Corallococcus sp. EGB: one gene and its partner. Each later gene encodes a partner of the first gene's protein in a complex. Links are inferred from orthologs where the notes say so. Each region holds a gene or a part of one and is shown on either strand. Other genes may lie near its edges. The genes, in order: secY and secA.

Region 1 (3,301 bases):
TCACAGACGATCCGCCCGGCTTCCCGCATCAGGGCGATCTCATCCGGGCTCTTGATCTCCACCGGGTTCATGCGCCCCTTTCCCTACCGGGCTGCTGCATGAGGGGAACCCGCGATTGGTGGGGCGGCAGTCCGGACCGGCCCTGCCCCCGCCCTACCGCCTGGACCCCAGGCTCAGGCAGGGCGCCCGGCGGCCTTCTTGATCTCCTCGTAGATGCCCTCCGGAGATCCGACGCCGTCCACGCTCTTGAGCAGCCCCTTCTTCGCGTAGAAGTCCTTCAGCGGGGACGTCTCCGCGTCGTACTTCTGCAGCCGCTTCTCGATGACCTCCGGCGTGTCATCCGGCCGCTGCACGAGCTCCGCGCCGCACTTGTCACACAGGCCCGCGCGCTTCGGGGGGCTCTGCGTGACGTGGTAGACGGACCCGTCGTTGGGGCATACGCGCCGGCCGGAGCCGCGCTCGACCAGCGTCGAGTGCGGGACCTCGAGCGACACCACGGCGTTCAGCTGCTTGCCCAGACGCTCCAGCATCCGGTCCAGCGCGTCCGCCTGCCCCGGGGTGCGCGGGAAGCCGTCGAGCACGAAGCCCTTGGCCACGTCCGACTCCTTCAGGCGCTCCTCCACGATGCCGATGACGACATCGTCCGGGACGTACTGCCCCGCGGCCATCAACGGCCCGGCCACCTTGCCCAGCGCCGTGCCATCCTTCACGGCCTTGCGCAGGATGTCCCCGGTGGAGATCTGCGGGATCTGGAAGTCCGCGAACAGCTTCTTCGCCTGGGTACCCTTCCCAGCGTTCGGCGGCCCCAAAAGGATGAGGTTCATGTCGCTCCCTTGTACCTGCGTCCACCCTTGAACGACGAGGCGCCCCTCCCCACCATTGGGGAGAGGCGCCCAGAACACAACCGACCGCCGTCAGGCCGCCACGCGGACCCGACCACGGATGCGCGGACCGCGCGGACCCGCGAAGCCCTCGTAGTTGCGGCTGATGAGGTGCCCCTCGATCTGCTGCACCGTGTCCAGCGCCACGCCCACCACGATGAGGAGCGCCGTACCACCGAAGGTGAACCGCACGCCCAGCACGCTGCTGATGACGGACGGAATCACGCAGATGATGGCCAGGTAGATGGCGCCACCGAACGTGAGGCGGTTGAGAGTGCGCTCGATGAACTCCGCCGTCTGCCGGCCCGGGCGGATGCCCGGGATGTAGCCGCCCTGCTTCTTGATGTTGTCCGCCACGTCATCCGGCCGGAACGTGAGCGCCGTGTAGAAGTAGGAGAAGAACACCACCAGCAGCACGAACAGGCCGTTGTAGACCCAGAGGTTGCCTTCGATGCTGCGCTGGAAGCCCTGGAGGAAGGGGAACCACGCGCCCAGCGTCGCCGGGAAGGACAGCACCGCGCCGGCGAAGATGGGGGGAATCACGCCCGACGCGTTCACCTTCATGGGGAAGTACGTGGCCTGGCCCGCGAACATGCGACGGCCCGCCATGCGCTTGGCGTACTGGATGGGCACGCGCCGCATGCCCCGCTCCACGTAGACGACCACCCCGATGATGATGAGCATGAAGAAGAGCAGGCCCAGCACCGCGGCCACGTTCACCACTTCCTGCGTCGTCAGGTCCAGCAGCGTCTTCGCGCCGGGCAGCACGCGCGCCACGATGCCGGCGAAGATGATGAGCGAGATGCCGTTGCCGATGCCACGCTCGGTGATGCGCTCGCCCAGCCACATGATGAAGGCCGTGCCCGCCGTGAGGCTCACCACCGTCATGAAGGTGAACCAGACGTTGTCGTTGGGCACCACGACCTGGTTGAACCCGCCCTGCCCCGCGTCGGAGCGGCCCAGCGAGGCCAGCCACCGCGAGATGCCCACGCCCTGCACGATGGACAGCACGATGCTGCCATAGCGCGTGTACTGGTTGATCTTCTGGCGGCCCGCGGCGCCTTCCTTCTGCAGGCGCTCCAGGCTGGGCACCACCACCGCCAGGAGCTGGATGATGATGGAAGCGCTCACGTACGGCATGATGCCCAGACCGAAGATGGACATCTGCTCCAGCGCGCCGCCGGAGAAAAGGTTGAACAGCGAGACCAGGCCGCCCGATTGTTTCTGGGCGTCCATGAACGCGTTCATCGCGGAGCGGTCCACGCCTGGCGTGTTGATGAAGATGCCGATGCGGTAGACGGACAACAGCACGAGCGTGTACGCAAGCCGGCTGCGCAGCTCCGCGATGCGGAAGACGTTGGCGAGGGCGTTCAGGGCCACGGTAATGCCATCCTCTTCAAGAGGTTCTGCCAGCAACAACAAACGCCCCTCTCCGGTTCCGGAAAGGGGCGCGGAAGCCTACACAAGGCTGGGGGCGCGCACCACATCACCGTGATGCGCGCCGGTCACGCCTACGCCCGGGGCTGGCGAGGGGCCTTGACGCCCTTGCCGGCGTGGGCCTTGGCGGCCGACTCCGGCTTGTGCGCCATCAGGGGGAGCTCCTCCACGGAGCCGCCCGCCTTCTCGATGTTCTCGCGGGCAGCCGCGGACACCTTGTTCACCTTCACGGTGAGCTTCTTGGCGAGCTCGCCGTGCGCCAGGACCTTCACGCCATCGTAACGGCCCTTGACCAGGCCCGCCTGCTTCAGCGCGGCCTCGTCCACCGTGGTGCCCGCGTCGAACACGTGCTCCAGGTCGCCCAGGTTCACCACCGCGTAGACGGTGCGGTTGGGCGGGTTGAAGCCGAACTTCGGCAGACGGCGCTGCAGCGGGCTCTGGCCGCCTTCGAAGCCCTCGAACCGCATGTTGCCGGAGCGGGCCTTCTGGCCCTTGCCACCGCGGCCGGCCGTCTTGCCCAGGCCGCTACCCTGGCCACGGCCCACGCGCTTCTTGCGGTGCCAGGAGCCCTTCGGGCGATTCAGATTGGTCAGGATGCTCATGTTGGATCCTCAGTTCTCAGGCCTTGGCCTGGGCGGCCAGGCGCTCCAGGGCGCGGTCCCGGGCGACAATCTTCCGGGGCTTGCGGCGCTTGGGCGCCGGGGCCTCCTGGCTGACCGTCTCCAGGGAGACCAGGTGCTTCACCTTGAACACCATGCCGCGCACCGCCGGGGTGTCCTTCAACAGCCGCTCGTCGCCGAACTTCTTCAGACCGAGGCCCTTGATGGTGGCCAGCATGTCCTCGGAAGAACCCGAGAAGCTCTTCGTCAGCTTAACCTTGAGCGCCATGACTAGCCCCTCGCCTCGCCCGCGAGCTTCTGGGTCTCGACGTCCTTGCCCCGCAGGCGCGCGACCTGCTCCGCGCTGCGCAGCTGCTTCAGGCC
Region 2 (3,675 bases), 1.0 Mb from region 1 along the record:
GGTGACACGCGTGTGAGTAGTGGGTGCTGCCGACTGCCTCGGGCGGTGAAGCCCGGCCCCTCTATAACGGGGCGCGGCGTCCTTAGCAGAACGCTCCAGAGGGGCGCAAGCTTCGGGACTCCCTCCGTGCGGCCCCTCGCGCCCCGGGGCCGCCCCCCTCCCCTCCAGGAAGGCGACCGGCGCGGCCCCGCTCCCCTGGGACAGGGAGGGCGACCGCGCCGGAGGGCGCTTCCATCAGGACTTCAGGGCCTTACGGGTTCGCCTCGTTGGCCCCGTGGCACTTCTTGTACTTGCGGCCGCTGCCGCAGGGGCAGGGGTCGTTGCGGCCCACGGCGCGGGGAGCGGCGGCGGCCTCGCGCTGGGCGACCGGGGTGGCGGTGGCCTCCTCGATCTTCCCCTCGGCGTCCGCGCGGCCCTCCACGGCCTTCTTCTGCTGCTGGGCGAGCTGCCGCTGGATGCGGGCGGTCTCCTCCGCTGCGTTGGAGGCGGAGCGGGCCTGCACGCGCATCATCTGGCTGACGAACTGCGTCTTGATGGCGTCCAGCATCTGCATGAAGCCCGTGTAGCCTTCCTTCTTGTACTCCTGCTTCGGGTCCTTCTGGCCGTAGCCGCGCAGGCCGATGCCCTGGCGCAGGTGGTCCATGGCCAGCAGGTGGTCCTTCCACAGCTGGTCGATGGTGGCCAGGTACCGGTACTGCAGGAAGCGCATGAAGTCTTCGCCGAACTCCTGCTCCCGGGCGGTGAAGACCTTCTCCGCCGCCGTGTAGATGAGCTCCTGGAGCTCGTCGCGGTTGCCGACGCCCTCGAAGGTCATCTCCAGGTTGAGCGACTCCTTCACGGAGTTGGACAGCGAGGCGATGTCCCAGGTGTCGGAGCTGCGCGTGGGGGCGTAGGTGTCCGTCATGGACACGACGACGTCCTCCACGGCGTCCAGCACCATCTCCCGGAAGTCCGCCCAGGAGATGACGCGCTCGGAGCGCGTCTTCACGCGCGTCTTGAGGTCCTCCTCGTACTCCACGAGGGGGATGCCCGCGCCCGACGCGAGCACCTGGCGGCGCAGCTTGTAGATGGTGCGCCGCTGCTGGTTCATCACGTCGTCGTACTCGAGCAGGTTCTTGCGGATGTCGAAGTTGTGGCCTTCGACCCGCTTCTGCGCGCTCTCGATGGCGCGCGAGAGCCACACGTGCTCGATGACCTCGCCCTCCTCCATGCCCAGGCGCTCCATGAGCATCTGGATGCGCTCGGACCCGAAGATGCGCATCAGGTCGTCTTCCAGGGACAGGAAGAAGCGGCTGGCGCCCGGGTCACCCTGGCGGCCGGCGCGGCCACGCAGCTGGTTGTCCACGCGGCGGGACTCGTGGCGCTCGGTGCCGATGATGAAGAGGCCGCCGGCGGCCATGACCTCTTCGCGCTCGCGCTTGGTGAGCGCCTCGTTGTTCGCCTTGGTCTCCGCGAAGCGCTTCTCGTAGTCCGCCAGCGCCGCCTGGTAGGCGGTGAGGTCCAGCGGCTGGCCGTCCACGGCCTCCGGCGGCTCCGGCGGCGGGCCCATCTGGGCCTTGGTCATGACCTCCGCGTTGCCGCCCAGGAGGATGTCCGTGCCGCGGCCGGCCATGTTGGTGGAGATGGTGACGGCGCCCTTGCGGCCCGCCTGCGCGACGATGTCCGCCTCGCGCTGGTGCGCCTTGGCGTTGAGGACGCTGTGGGCCACGCCGCGCTTCTTGAGGAAGTTGGACACCACCTCGCTCTTGGCGATGGACACCGTGCCCACGAGCACCGGCTGACCGGCCTTGTGCAGCTCTTCAATCTGGGCGGCGACGGCCTCGAACTTCTCGCGCTCCGTCTTGTAGACCACGTCCTGCTCGTCGCGGCGCTGCGGCGGACGGTTGGTCGGGATGACGCGCACGTCCAGGTTGTAGATCTTCGCGAACTCTTCGGCTTCCGTGTCCGCGGTGCCCGTCATGCCGGACAGCTTGGAGTACATGCGGAAGTAGTTCTGGAACGAGACCGTGGCGAGCGTCTGGTTCTCGTTTTCAATCTTCACGCCCTCCTTGGCCTCGATGGCCTGGTGGAGGCCGTCCGACCAGCGGCGGCCCTGCATGAGGCGGCCGGTGAACTCGTCGACGATCTGCACCTCGCCGTCCTTCACCACGTAGTCCTTGTCGCGCTTGTAGAGCGTGTGCGCGCGCAGGGCCTGCTCGACGTGGTGGAGGGTTTCAATCTCGCCGGGGTCGTAGAGGTTGCTGACGTTGAGGCGCTTCTGGAGCTTGTCGATGCCGTCGTCGGTGAGGGCCACCGAGCGGTGCTTCTCATCCAGGGTGTAGTCCTGGTCCGGCACGAGGCCCGGGATGACCTGGTCCACCCGGTAGTACTTGTCGGTGCTGTCCTCGGTGGGGCCGGAGATGATGAGCGGCGTGCGGGCCTCGTCGATGAGGATGGAGTCCACCTCGTCGACGATGGCGTAGTTGAGCTCGCGCTGGACGTAGTCCTGCAGACGGAACTTCATGTTGTCGCGCAGGTAGTCGAAGCCGAACTCGTTGTTCTGGCCGTACGTGATGTCCGAGCGGTACGCCTCCTGGCGCTGCTTGTCGGACAGCTCGTGGAGCACGCAGCCCGTCGTCATGCCCAGGAACTTGTAGACCTGGCCCATCCACTCGGCGTCGCGGCGGGCGAGGTAGTCGTTCACGGTGACGACGTGCACGCCGCGGCCGGACAGGGCGTTCAGGTAGGAGGGCAGCGTCGCGGTGAGCGTCTTGCCTTCACCGGTGCGCATCTCCGCGATGCAGCCCTCGTGCAGGAACATGCCGCCGATGAGCTGCACGTCATAGTGGCGCTGGCCGATGACCCGGCGCGCCGCCTCACGGGTGAGGGCGAAGGCCTCGAAGAGCAGCTCGTCGAGCGGCCGGCCGTTCGCGATCTCCTGCTTCATCCGGGCGGTTTCGCGCGCGAAGTCCTCGTTCTGGAGGGCTTTCATCTTGCCCTCCAGTTCGTTGATGCGGGCGACCTTCACGCGGGCTTTCTTGAGCTCGCGCTCATTCTTCGTCCCGATGAGCTTCTTTAGCGTCCATTCAATCATGTTGGCTCTCTCGCCGGAGGATCCTCGAAGGAGCGCGGCGAGTGAAGGGAATTCCCAGGAGATGTAAGGGAGAACCAGACGGAAACCACGCGCGCCCCCCGAAACTTCCTCTCGGCTGGCCGCCCGGCGCGCGGTGGCCCAGAGTAAAGCGGAACCGAGTCCACGCAATGTCCCCTAAGCAGAAACACCCTCCCCGCGCCGCGAAGACTTCATCCGGGCGCTCCTCCCCGGGCCCTCGTCGGCCAGGCACCTCCTCCCGGCCCGGCAAGGCCCCCCGCGCCGGTCCTCCCTCGGGCGGCAGGCCCGGCACCAGGCCCGGCCCCCGCGCCGGCGGCAAGCCCCCTTCCACCCCTCGTGCTGGTGGGCCCGGACGCGCAGCCCCGGCGCCCACCGCGTCGCCCCCGCCACGCATCCCACCTCGGGCGCGAGTACCCTCCATGCCCGCACAGACGCTGGCGGCCCAGCCGGGCCGGTGGCTGTGGACGTGCCGGGAGGGCTTCGAGCCGCACCTCTTCGAGGAGCTGACCTGGGCGGGCGCGGGCCCGCGCCTGTTGGGGCCGGCCCTGGTGGAGTCCGAGCGCCGGCCGGACGTGCCCCCCGCC

What was found.
Region 2: the proteins of secY (region 1) and secA are in contact, whole or in part, in a crystal structure (PDB 3DIN), measured with the Thermotoga maritima proteins. The link is inferred for Corallococcus sp. EGB from one-to-one orthologs. Residues at the interface, in WP_004081795.1 of Thermotoga maritima: Glu108, Gly109, Glu110, Glu111, Ala236, Glu237, Arg238, Arg239, Ile240, Thr241, Ile242, Gln243, Tyr244, Ala245, Arg246, Arg247, Val248, Thr249, Gly250, Arg251, Arg252, Val253, Tyr254, Gly256, Ala257, Ser258, Thr259, Tyr260, Leu261, Pro262; in WP_004082002.1 of Thermotoga maritima: Glu261, Ala262, Arg263, Lys300, Ala301, Arg302, Thr303, Ile304, Ile305, Leu323, Tyr324, Asp325, Pro326, Val329, Ser330, Tyr333, Ile336, Lys340, Phe345, Val349, Glu363, Phe364, Tyr374, Ser375, Gly376, Gly377, Glu393, Ile395, Thr482, Ser483.

What each region holds. Positions count from the first base shown.
Region 1 is NZ_CP079946.1:3,744,911-3,748,211, reverse strand. Bases 89-3,082 are described here. They hold secY (preprotein translocase subunit SecY), read right to left. Parts: upstream 2,262-3,082; coding sequence 915-2,261; downstream 89-914. Other genes in these bases: rpmD (50S ribosomal protein L30), read right to left, coding at 2,937-3,082; rplO (50S ribosomal protein L15), read right to left, coding at 2,393-2,920; KYK13_RS15805 (adenylate kinase), read right to left, coding at 174-824. Also shown: map (type I methionyl aminopeptidase), read right to left, coding at 1-71; more of rpmD, read right to left, coding at 3,083-3,206; rpsE (30S ribosomal protein S5), read right to left, coding at 3,209-3,301. UniProt on the Escherichia coli protein: The central subunit of the protein translocation channel SecYEG. Consists of two halves formed by TMs 1-5 and 6-10.
Region 2 is NZ_CP079946.1:2,742,919-2,746,593, reverse strand. The notes cover bases 51-3,418. They hold secA (preprotein translocase subunit SecA), read right to left. Parts: upstream 3,074-3,418; coding sequence 251-3,073; downstream 51-250. Outside these bases: 23S rRNA (cytidine(2498)-2'-O)-methyltransferase RlmM, read left to right, coding at 3,511-3,675. UniProt on the Escherichia coli protein: Required for protein export, interacts with the SecYEG preprotein conducting channel.